Linked DNA regions of Rhodobacter capsulatus SB 1003. The protein of the gene in region 2 binds, or shares a complex with, the protein of the main gene of each other region. Links are inferred from orthologs where the notes say so. Each region holds a gene or a part of one and is shown on either strand. Other genes may lie near its edges.

What was found. The genes of interacting proteins can lie anywhere in the genome.
Region 1: the proteins of dnaN (region 2) and RCAP_RS16850 are in contact, whole or in part, in a solved structure (PDB 1OK7), measured with the Escherichia coli proteins. The link is inferred for Rhodobacter capsulatus SB 1003 from one-to-one orthologs.

What each region holds. Positions count from the first base shown.
Region 1 is NC_014034.1:3,606,982-3,611,362, reverse strand. Bases 1-2,878 are described here. They hold RCAP_RS16850 (DNA polymerase IV), read right to left. Parts: upstream 2,132-2,878; coding sequence 869-2,131; downstream 1-868. Other genes in these bases: clpB (ATP-dependent chaperone ClpB), read right to left, coding at 2,302-2,878; RCAP_RS16855 (N-formylglutamate amidohydrolase), read left to right, coding at 8-868. Also shown: more of clpB, read right to left, coding at 2,879-4,381. UniProt on the Escherichia coli protein: Poorly processive, error-prone DNA polymerase involved in translesion repair and untargeted mutagenesis. Copies undamaged DNA at stalled replication forks, which arise in vivo from mismatched or misaligned primer ends.
Region 2 is NC_014034.1:415-6,283, reverse strand. What follows is about bases 2,398-5,260. They hold dnaN (DNA polymerase III subunit beta), read right to left. Parts: upstream 4,457-5,260; coding sequence 3,338-4,456; downstream 2,398-3,337. Other genes in these bases: dnaA (chromosomal replication initiator protein DnaA), read right to left, coding at 4,560-5,260; recF (DNA replication/repair protein RecF), read right to left, coding at 2,398-3,291. Outside these bases: gyrB (DNA topoisomerase (ATP-hydrolyzing) subunit B), read right to left, coding at 1-2,151; more of recF, read right to left, coding at 2,233-2,397; more of dnaA, read right to left, coding at 5,261-5,869. UniProt on the Escherichia coli protein: Confers DNA tethering and processivity to DNA polymerases and other proteins. Acts as a clamp, forming a ring around DNA (a reaction catalyzed by the clamp-loading complex) which diffuses in an ATP-independent manner freely and bidirectionally along dsDNA.

The DNA of each region.
Region 1 (4,381 bases), 3.6 Mb from region 2 along the record:
AGGGCCCATGGCCGAGGTTTCCGCATCGATCCAGCCCTATCGGCTGCACCTGCCCGAAACGCTGAGTTCCGGGGTCGTCTTCGCGTCGCCGCATTCGGGCCGCTTCTATCCGGCCGATTTCACCCGCCGCGCCCAGCTTGACCTTTTGCGGCTGCGATCTTCGGAAGATGCCTTTGTGGACAGGCTTCTGACGCGGGTGCCAAAGGCCGGGGCAACGCTGATCGAGGCGGTCTATCCGCGTGCTTTCGTCGATCTCAACCGGGCCGAGGACGAGCTGGATCCGGCGCTGATCGAGGGGGTGACCCGGGGCTCGGGCGGGGCAAGGGTGCTGACCGGGCTGGGGGTGATTCCGCGCGTCGTCGCCGGCGGGCGCGAGATTTTCCGCGGCAAGATCCCGCGCGCCGAGGCCGAAGACCGGCTGGCCCGAATCTGGCGCCCCTATCACGGCCAGCTTTCGGGGCTTCTGTGCGACCGCCATGCCCGATTCGGCCGGGCGCTGCTGTTCGACGTCCATTCGATGCCGAGCGAGGCCGCCAGCGGCGGTCCGGGGCCGGACATCGTGCTGGGCGACCGCTTCGGCGCCTCGGCCCGGGCCGAGACCAGTCTGGCCGTCGAACAGGCCTTTCGCCGCGCCGGGCTGCGGGTGGCGCGCAACAGCCCCTTTGCCGGGGCCTATGTGGCGCAGCGCTACGGCCGCCCCGCCGAGGGGGTCGAGGTGCTGCAGATCGAGATTGCCCGGGCGCTTTACATGGACGAGGAACGGATCGAACCCCTGCCCGGGTTCGACCGTTTCGCCCAGGCGATCGGGGCGGTCTTCGTCGAACTGGCCGATCTGATCCGCGGCGATGCCCGGATGGCGGCAGAGTGATCAGTCTTTGGTCAGGCCGCGGCCCAGCCGGATCGCCTCGGCGCCGAATTTCGCCCGGATCGCATCCGCCGCCCGTTCCGCCGCCGCTCGCGCCGTCGCCTGCGGATCGAGCAGATCGCCGATCGGATCGCGGCCGCCCGCCGGGGACAGGTCGGAATAGCCCGCGCCGATCAGCCGGAACGGCCCCGGCTCGGGCAGGGTCCGCAGCAGCGCCTCGGTCGCGCGAAACAGCGTGTCGGCCAGCTGCGAGGGTTCCTCGAGCCTGACCTGACGGCTGAGCGCGGAAAAATCCCGCCGCCGCAGCTTCAATGTCGCCGTGCGGCCCTCGAGCCCCTTCGCCTTCATCCGCGCGGCGGCCTTTTCGCACATCGTCCACAGGATGTCGGCCAGCCGGTCGCGGTCGGAAATGTCGCTGTCAAACGTGGTCTCGTGCGAGACCGACTTGATCTCGGCATCGGGGATGACGCGGCGGCGGTCGATCCCCTGCGCCAGTTCGTAAAGCCGCAGCCCGGTGGCGCCGAACCGGCTTTCGAGCGCATCCTGACCGGCGCGGCGGATCTCGGCGAGGCTGCGCAGCCCCGCGCGCGCCAGCGCCGCCCGCGTCGCCTCGCCCACGCCCCAGAGGATCGAGGCGGGCTTGTCGCGCAGGAAGGCCTCCGTCTCGGCCCGCCCGATCACCGAAAAGCCGCGCGGCTTGTCGAGATCCGAGGCGATCTTCGCCAGAAACTTGTTGTGCGAGAGCCCGACCGAAGCGGTGACGCCGATTTCGGTCTCGATCTCGCGGATCACCCGGGCCAGGCTGACGGCGGGGGCCGCATGATGCAGCCGGGCGGTGCCGGTCAGGTCCAGAAACGCCTCGTCCAGCGACAGCGGTTCGACGAGCGGCGTGAGCGCGGCGAATTTCGCCCGGATCAGGGCGGAGACCTCGGCATAGCGGTCCTTGCGCGGGCGCAGCACCACCGCCTCCGGGCAGAGCTTGCGGGCCTGAAACATCGGCATGGCCGAGCGGACCCCGGCGATGCGGGCGATGTAGCAGCAGGTGGTGACGACGCCGCGGGTGCCACCGCCGACGATCAGCGGCTTGTCGGCCAGGCTCGGGTCATCGAGCTTTTCGACCGAGGCATAGAAACTGTCGCAATCGACATGGGCGACGGAAAGGGTGAACAGCTCGGGATGACGCAGCAGACGCGGTCGCCCGCAGCGCGGACAGCGTGCGGGGGCGGTGTCGAAGGTGGCAAGGCAATCACGGCAAAGCGCGGGCATGGTGATCAATTCTAACGCAGGACCCGGCCGTGGGGGAGGGGGCGCTGCCCCTCTTTTGGCTGCGCCAAAATTCACCCCCGGGATATCTGAGGCAAGATAAAGGGCAATGCTTTTACCTTGCCCAAATATCCCGGGGGGAGCGAAGCGGGGGCAGAGCCCCCACTCCCGTATCAGTTCAGCACGCGCGGTTCGGTCTGGACGCGCTGGCTGGCCGAGACCTTGCCGCCGACCACCAGCCCGTCGGGACCGGCGGTCACCGGAAGCGTCTCGCCGTCCTTCACCGTCCCGGCCAGGATCAGCTCGGCCAGCGGGTCCTGCAGCGCGCGCTGGATCACCCGTTTCAGCGGCCGGGCGCCAAAGACCGGGTCGTAGCCCTCGTCGGCCAGCCATTTCAGCGCCGCTTCGTCCAGCGCCAGCGCGATCTTGCGCTGCGCCAGCCGCGCTTCCAGCCGCTTGAGCTGGACCGTCACGATCCCGTCCATGTTCTCGCGCGTCAGCCGGTCGAAGATCACCATCTCGTCCAGCCGGTTCAGGAATTCGGGGCGGAAATGCATCCGCACCGCCTCCATCACCTCGGCCTTGGCCTCGGAGCCGTCCGTGCCCTCGGGCAGGCGGCTGAGCGCCTGGCTTCCGAGGTTCGAAGTCAGCACGATCAGCGTCTGCTTGAAATCGACGGTGCGGCCCTGACCATCGGTCAGCATGCCGTCGTCGAGCACCTGCAACAGCACGTTGAAGACATCGGGATGCGCCTTTTCCACCTCGTCGAACAGAACCACCTGATAGGGGCGCCGCCGCACGGCTTCGGTCAGCACGCCGCCTTCGTCATAGCCGACATAGCCGGGCGGGGCGCCGATCAGCCGGGACACGGAGTGTTTCTCCATGAATTCCGACATGTCGATCCGCACCATCGCCGCGTCGTCGTCGAAGAGATAATTCGCGACCGCCTTCGTCAGTTCGGTCTTCCCCACCCCGGTCGGCCCGAGGAACAGGAACGAGCCGAGCGGCCGGTTCTCGTCATTCAGCCCGGCGCGGGCACGGCGCACGGCATTGGCCACCGCGGTGATCGCGGCATCCTGCCCGATCACCCGCTTGTGCAGTTCCTCCTCCATCTTCAAGAGCTTCTCGCGCTCGCCTTCGAGCATCTTCGAGGTCGGAATGCCGGTCCAGCGTTCCACCACCTCGGCGATCTGCTCGGGGCGGACGGCCTCTTCGACCATCTTGCCCTCGGCCACGGTCTCGGCCTCGGCCAGCACCCGTTCCAGCTCCGGGATGCGGCCATATTGCAGCTCGCCCGCCTTGGCGAAATTGCCCTCGCGCTTGGCCTGTTCCAGCGCCGCCCGGGCCTGATCGAGCTGCTCCTTGACCGACCGCGAGGCCTCCAGCATGTCCCGCTCGGCCTGCCATTTCGCCGTCATCTCGGCAGCGCGCTGCTGCACATCGGCCAGATCCTTCTCGAGTTTCTCGAGACGATCCTTCGAGGCGCTGTCATCCTCGCGTCTCAGCGCCTCGGCCTCGATCTGCATCTGCAGGATCTGGCGATCCAGCGCATCAAGTTCCTCGGGCTTGCTGTCGACTTCCATGCGCAGACGCGAGGCCGCCTCGTCGACCAGGTCGATCGCCTTGTCGGGCAGGAAGCGGTCGGTGATGTAGCGATGCGAGAGCGTCGCCGCCGCGACGAGCGCCGAATCGGAGATCCGCACCCCGTGGTGCAGCTCGTATTTCTCCTTGATGCCGCGCAGGATCGAGATCGTGTCCTCGACCGTCGGCTCATTCACCATCACCGGCTGGAACCGCCGCGCCAAGGCCGCGTCTTTCTCCACATATTTGCGGTATTCATCGAGCGTAGTGGCGCCGACGCAATGCAACTCGCCCCGCGCCAGCGCCGGTTTGATCAGGTTCGCCGCATCCATCGCGCCTTCGGATTTGCCCGCGCCGACCAGCGTGTGCATCTCGTCGATGAAGAGGATGATTTCCCCCGCCGCGGCCTCGATTTCCTTCAGGATCGCCTTCAGCCGTTCCTCGAATTCGCCGCGGTATTTCGCGCCCGCGATCAAGGCGCCCATGTCGAGCGCGAGGAGTTTCTTGTTGCGCAAGCTTTCGGGCACGTCGCCGTTGATGATGCGAAGCGCCAGCCCCTCGGCAATGGCGGTTTTGCCCACGCCGGGTTCCCCGATCAGCACCGGGTTGTTCTTGGTACGACGCGACAGCACCTGCATGGTGCGGCGGATTTCATCGTCGCGGCCGATGATC
Region 2 (5,869 bases):
GGCGGGGGCGCGATAGCTTTCCTGCAGGCTGGTGGTGAATTGCGACAGCCGCCGCGCCTCGCCAGAGCGCAGCACCGGGCCATCGAGCGTGCGCACCTCTTCGACGCCGCGCAGGATGCGCGACATCCGCAGCCCGTGATCCTGCGTCGGCCGCCCCATCCAGCCGCGTTCATATTCGAGCGCGATCAGATCGAGCCGCGCCGAAAGTTCATCGGCCACGCCCTGCGCATCGGCATCGATCCGGCCGGGCAGCAGCGCCCCGGCAATCGCCGCCTGTTCCAGGATGCGTTGCGGATAATGCGTCGGGAAGGCCTGCAGGATGCGCCGCACCTGCCGCGCTTCCTCGACCAGACGGGTCAGATCGGCGCCGATGATGTCGGTGCCGTCGCCCAGCCGCAGAATCGCCCCTTCAACCCCTTGATGCACAAGGTAATCTTCCAAGGCGGCCTGATCCTTCAGGTAAACCTCGGATTTGCCGCGGGCGACTTTGTAAAGCGGCGGCTGCGCGATATAAAGATAGCCATGCTCGATCAGCTCCGGCATCTGCCGGAAGAAGAAGGTCAGAAGCAGCGTGCGGATATGGGCGCCGTCGACGTCGGCATCGGTCATGATGACGATCTTGTGGTAGCGCAGCTTCGCGATGTTGAACTCGTCGCGACCGATGCCCGTCCCAAGCGCGGTGATCAGCGTGCCGATCTGGTCCGAGGACAGCATCCGGTCGAACCGCGCCCGTTCCACGTTCAGGATCTTGCCGCGCAGGGGCAGCACGGCCTGGTTCTTCCGCTCGCGTCCCTGCTTGGCCGAGCCACCGGCCGAATCCCCTTCGACCAGGAAGACTTCGCTCAGCGCGGGGTCCTTTTCCTGACAATCGGCCAGCTTGCCGGGCAGGGAGGCCACATCCATCGCGGTCTTGCGCCGGGTCAGTTCGCGGGCCTTGCGGGCGGCTTCGCGGGCCAGCGCGGCTTCGATGATCTTGCCGACGATGCCCTTGGCTTCGGTCGGGTGCTCCTCGAACCATTCCGCAAGCTTCTCGTTCACCAGATTCTCGACCGCCGGACGGACCTCGGAGGAGACCAGCTTGTCCTTGGTCTGGCTGGAGAATTTCGGATCGGGCACCTTGACCGACAGAACGCAGGTCAGGCCTTCGCGGGCGTCATCGCCGGTGAAATCGATCTTTTCCCGCTTCGCGATGCCGCTGTCTTGCGCATATTTGGTGATCGTCCGGGTCAGCGCGCCGCGAAAGCCCGCCAGATGGGTGCCGCCATCGCGCTGCGGGATGTTGTTGGTGAAGGGCAGCACGGTCTCGTGATAGCTGTCATTCCACCACATCGCCACTTCGACACCGATGCCGCGGACCTCGCCGACCATGTAGATCGGATCGGGCATCACCGCGGTTTTCGACCGGTCGAGGTATTTGACGAATTCCCGAACGCCGCCCTCGTAATGCAGCTCGCTGCGCAGCGGTTCCGCGGGGCGTTCATCTTCCAGAATGATCCGCACGCCGGAATTCAGGAAGGCCAGTTCCCGCAGCCGGGTTTCCAGCGTCTTGAAGACGTAATCGAGGTTCGAGAACGTCCCCTCGGGGTCGGTGGTCTTGGCCGACGCCATGAACCGGACCTCGGTGCCCTTTTCGCCCGGGGCCTCGCCGATCTCGTGGACATGAACCACGCAATCGCCCTTTTCGAACCGGGCGAAATAGACCTTGTCATTGCGCCAGACCTTCAGCTCCAGCCAGTCCGAGAGCGCGTTCACCACCGAAACGCCGACGCCGTGCAACCCGCCCGAGACCTTGTAGGCGTTGCCGCCCTCGTCGGTGTTGTTGAATTTGCCGCCCGCATGCAGCTGGGTCATGATGACCTCGGCCGCCGAGACACCCTCTTCGGGGTGGATGTCGACCGGGATGCCGCGGCCGTTGTCGCGCACCGAAACCGAGCTGTCGGCGTGGATCTTCACCGCAACGTAATTCGCATGGCCCGCCAGGGCCTCGTCGATGCCGTTGTCGACGACCTCATAGACCATGTGATGCAGGCCCGAGCCGTCGTCGGTGTCGCCGATATACATGCCGGGGCGTTTGCGCACCGCTTCGAGGCCCTTCAGGACCTTGATCGACTCCGCGCCATATTCGGCTTTGTTCTTCGGGGTTTCGGTCATCCGCGCCTATCCTGCTTTTCGTTGCGGACTTATAGAGTTTCGGCCAGGCAATGTCACGCCTTGGGCACAATATTCAGCGTTTCAGGGGCGGCTTTCCACCAGTTCCGAGGTTCCCGCGACCTCGGTCACCTGCCAATAACGGCCCCGCTCGCCCAAGCTGTCGAAAAGCTCGGCTCCGGTGCCGGTCATCAGCACCTGCGCGGGCAGGGCGCAGATTTCGTCATAAAGCGCCGCCCGCCGCCCGGCATCGAGATGCGCGGCGACCTCGTCCAGAAGCAGCACGGTATTTTCCCCGGCCAGCGCCCGGGCATTGGCCAGCAGAAGCGAAATCAGAAGCGCCTTTTGCTCGCCGGTCGAGCATTGATCGGCCGGGATCGCCTTTTCCGCGTAGACTGCCGTCAGATCGACCCGATGCGGACCCTCCAGCGTCCGCCCGGCCGCCATGTCGCGGCGCCGCCCCTCGGCCAGCGCCGTGGCCAGATCCTCGGGCCCCTCGGCCGTCAGACCCAGATCGGCCGCCGGAAAGGCCGTCGCCGCCCCCGCCTGCGCTGTTGCCAGCTGCGCCAAGGCCTGCCGCCGATGCGCGGTCATCAGGGCGCCTGCCTCGGCCATCCGGGTCTCCAGCGCGCCATACCAGGCGGCATCGCGGATCTCGTCCTTCAACAGCCGGTTGCGTTCGCGCATCGCCTTTTCATAGGCCAGCACGGCTTCGGCATGGGTGGGAAAGAACGAGAGCGTCATCCGGTCCAGAAACCGCCGCCGCCCCTCGGCCGCCTCGATCCAGAGCCGGTCCATCGCGGGCACCAGCCACAACACCCGCAACAACCGCCCCAAGGCGACCTGCGCGGCGGCCTTGCCGTCGATCAGCACCTCGCGCGAGGCACCGGGCAGGGCCGAGGTTTCCACTTCATAATCCGTCAGCGTCGCGCGGATCTTCCAGCCGACCTGTTCCTGCCGCCGGATCAGCTCCTCGGCCGAGGCGCGGCGCAGCCCCCGCCCGGGGGACAAGAGCGACACCGCCTCCAGCACCGAGGTCTTGCCCGCGCCGTTCGGCCCGTAAAGCGCGACCGGCCGCGCATCCAGCGCCAGAACCGCACGCCGATGCGAGCGGAACTGCAAAAGCGTCAGATCCCGCAGCATCGCGGCCCCGTTTCTTCTTGGTCCAAATACGCCCTTGCTGCCCGCGTCACACGCGCATCGGCATCACGACATAGACCGCCGAAGTATCGTTCCCCTCGCGCATCAGCGTCGGATCGCCCGAGGAGTTGAACAGGAAGACCGCATTTTCGCGGTCCACCTGGCTTGCGATTTCCAGCAGATATTTCGCGTTGAAGCCGATCTCCAGCCGCTCGTCGCCGTAAGCCACGGCGAGTTCCTCTTCGGCCGCGCCCGCATCCGGGGCATTGACCGAGAGCACCAGCCGGTCCTCGTCGAGGCTCAGCTTCACCGCGCGCGAGCGTTCCGAAGACACGGTGGCCACGCGGTCCACCGCCTTGGCAAACTCGGCCGCATCGACCTCCAGCCGCCGGGTGTTCCCCATCGGAATGACGCGGGTGTAATCGGGGAAAGTGCCGTCAATCACCTTGGACGTCAGGGTGATTTCCGGCGTCGCAAAGCGCACCTTGGTCTCGCTGACCGAGACCGCAATCTGCGCCTCGTCATCGTCCAGCAGCTTGCGCAGCTCGTTCACCGTCTTGCGCGGCACGATCACGCCCGGCATGCCATTCGCCCCCTCGGGCAGCACGGCGTCGATCCGCGCCAGCCGGTGCCCGTCGGTCGCGACGCAGCGCAGGGCGGGGCCGTCTTCGCCGGTCGCCACATGCATGTAGACGCCGTTCAGGTAATAGCGCGTCTCCTCGGTCGAGATCGCGAATTTCGACTTGTCGAAAAGCCGTTTCAGCACCCCCGCCTTGGCGGCGAAATTCGCGGTATATTCGGACGAAGCCATCACCGGGAAATCCTCGCGCGGCAAGGTCGCCAGATTGAAGCTTGACCGCCCGGCCATCACCGAAAGCCGCCCCGCCGCCGCGTCGTCCGACAGCTGCACCAGCGATCCGTCGGGCAGCTTGCGCACGATCTCGTGCAGCATCACCGCCGAAACCGTGGTTGCCCCCGCGCGTTCGACCTGGGCCGGGGCCTTGTCCACCACCTCGATGTCAAGGTCGGTGGCGCGGAAGGACACGGTCGAGCCCTCGGCCTCGATCAGCACGTTGGCCAGGATCGGAATCGTGTTGCGCCGCTCGACAACCGACTGGGCCTGAGACACCGCCTTGAGCAGGGCGGCGCGTTCGATGCTGATCTTCATATCCATTCCTCACCGGTTCCCGGGGGCGGCAAGGTAACATGCCGCCGCGCCGGAACAAGATTTTTCCGGACATTCCGCCGCTTTGCGCGGGGCGTCAAGGGTTTCAGGATTCCATCAGCCGCTTCAGCAGCCCGATATCCTCGGCCAGTTGCCGATCAGTCGTCATCAGCTCGTCGATCTTGCGGATGCCATGCATGATCGTCGTGTGATCGCGCCCGCCAAAGCGCCGCCCGATTTCGGGCAAGCTGCGGGTGGTCAGGTGCTTCGACAGATACATCGCCACCTGCCGCGGCCGGGCGATGGTGCGCAGCCGCTTCGGCCCGATCATGTCCGAGAGCCGGACATTGTAATGCTCGGCCACCTTGCGCTGGATCTCCTCGATCGTCACGCGGCGGTCCGAGGCGCGCAGGATATCGGCCAGACATTCCTGTGCCAGATCGAGCGTGATCTCCCGCCCGACCAGCGAGGCAAAGGCGAAAAGCCGCGTCAGCGCGCCTTCCAGCACGCGCACGTTCGTGGTGATCCGATGCGCCAGGAATTCCAGCACGCCCGAGGCCACGACAAGCCCCGGATTGCGGGCGGCATGAATCTCGGTCTTGGTCTGCAGGATGCCCAGACGCAGCTCGTAATCGGTCGGATGCAGATCGACGACCAGACCGCATTGCAACCGGCTCTTGATCCGGTCCTCGAGATCCTTGATTTCCCCCGGCGCGCGGTCGGCGGAAATCACGATCTGCTTGCCCTGATCAACCAGGGCATTGAACGTATGGAAGAATTCTTCCTGCGTGCTGTCCTTGCCGGCGATGAATTGCACGTCATCGACCATCAGCACATCGACCGAGCGGAACAGCTCCTTGAAATCCATGATCTGCCGGTCGCGCAGGGCCTGCACGAAGCGATACATGAACTGTTCGGCCGAGAGATACAGCACCCGCAGCTCGCCATGCTGGGTCTGCAGCTCGTGCGCGATCGCATGCATCAGGTGGGTCTTGCCCAGCCCGACGCCGCCATAGAGGAACAGCGGGTTGAAGGTCACCGGCCCCCCCTCGGCGACGCGGCGGGCGGCGGCATGGGCCAGCTCGTTCGGCTTGCCGACGACGAAGCTGTCAAAGGTGAAGCGCGCATCCAGCGGCGCCCCGGGAAGGTCCTGATCCTCGCTGACCCTTGCGGCCTTGCGCGCCGGGGCAGGGGCCTTTTCCGGCATCGGCCGGGCTTCGGGCGCGGGCATCGGACGTCCCTCGGGCACGCGGATCGCCACCCGTTCGACCGCCATGCCGGAATTGCGCAGCTCGCGCAGGATCGGTTCACCATAATTGCGCGAAACCCAGTCGCACATGAATTTCGTCGGCGCTTCGAACGAAACGATGCCGTCCGACAGCTCGATCAGCTGCAGGGGTGCGATCCAGGTGTTGA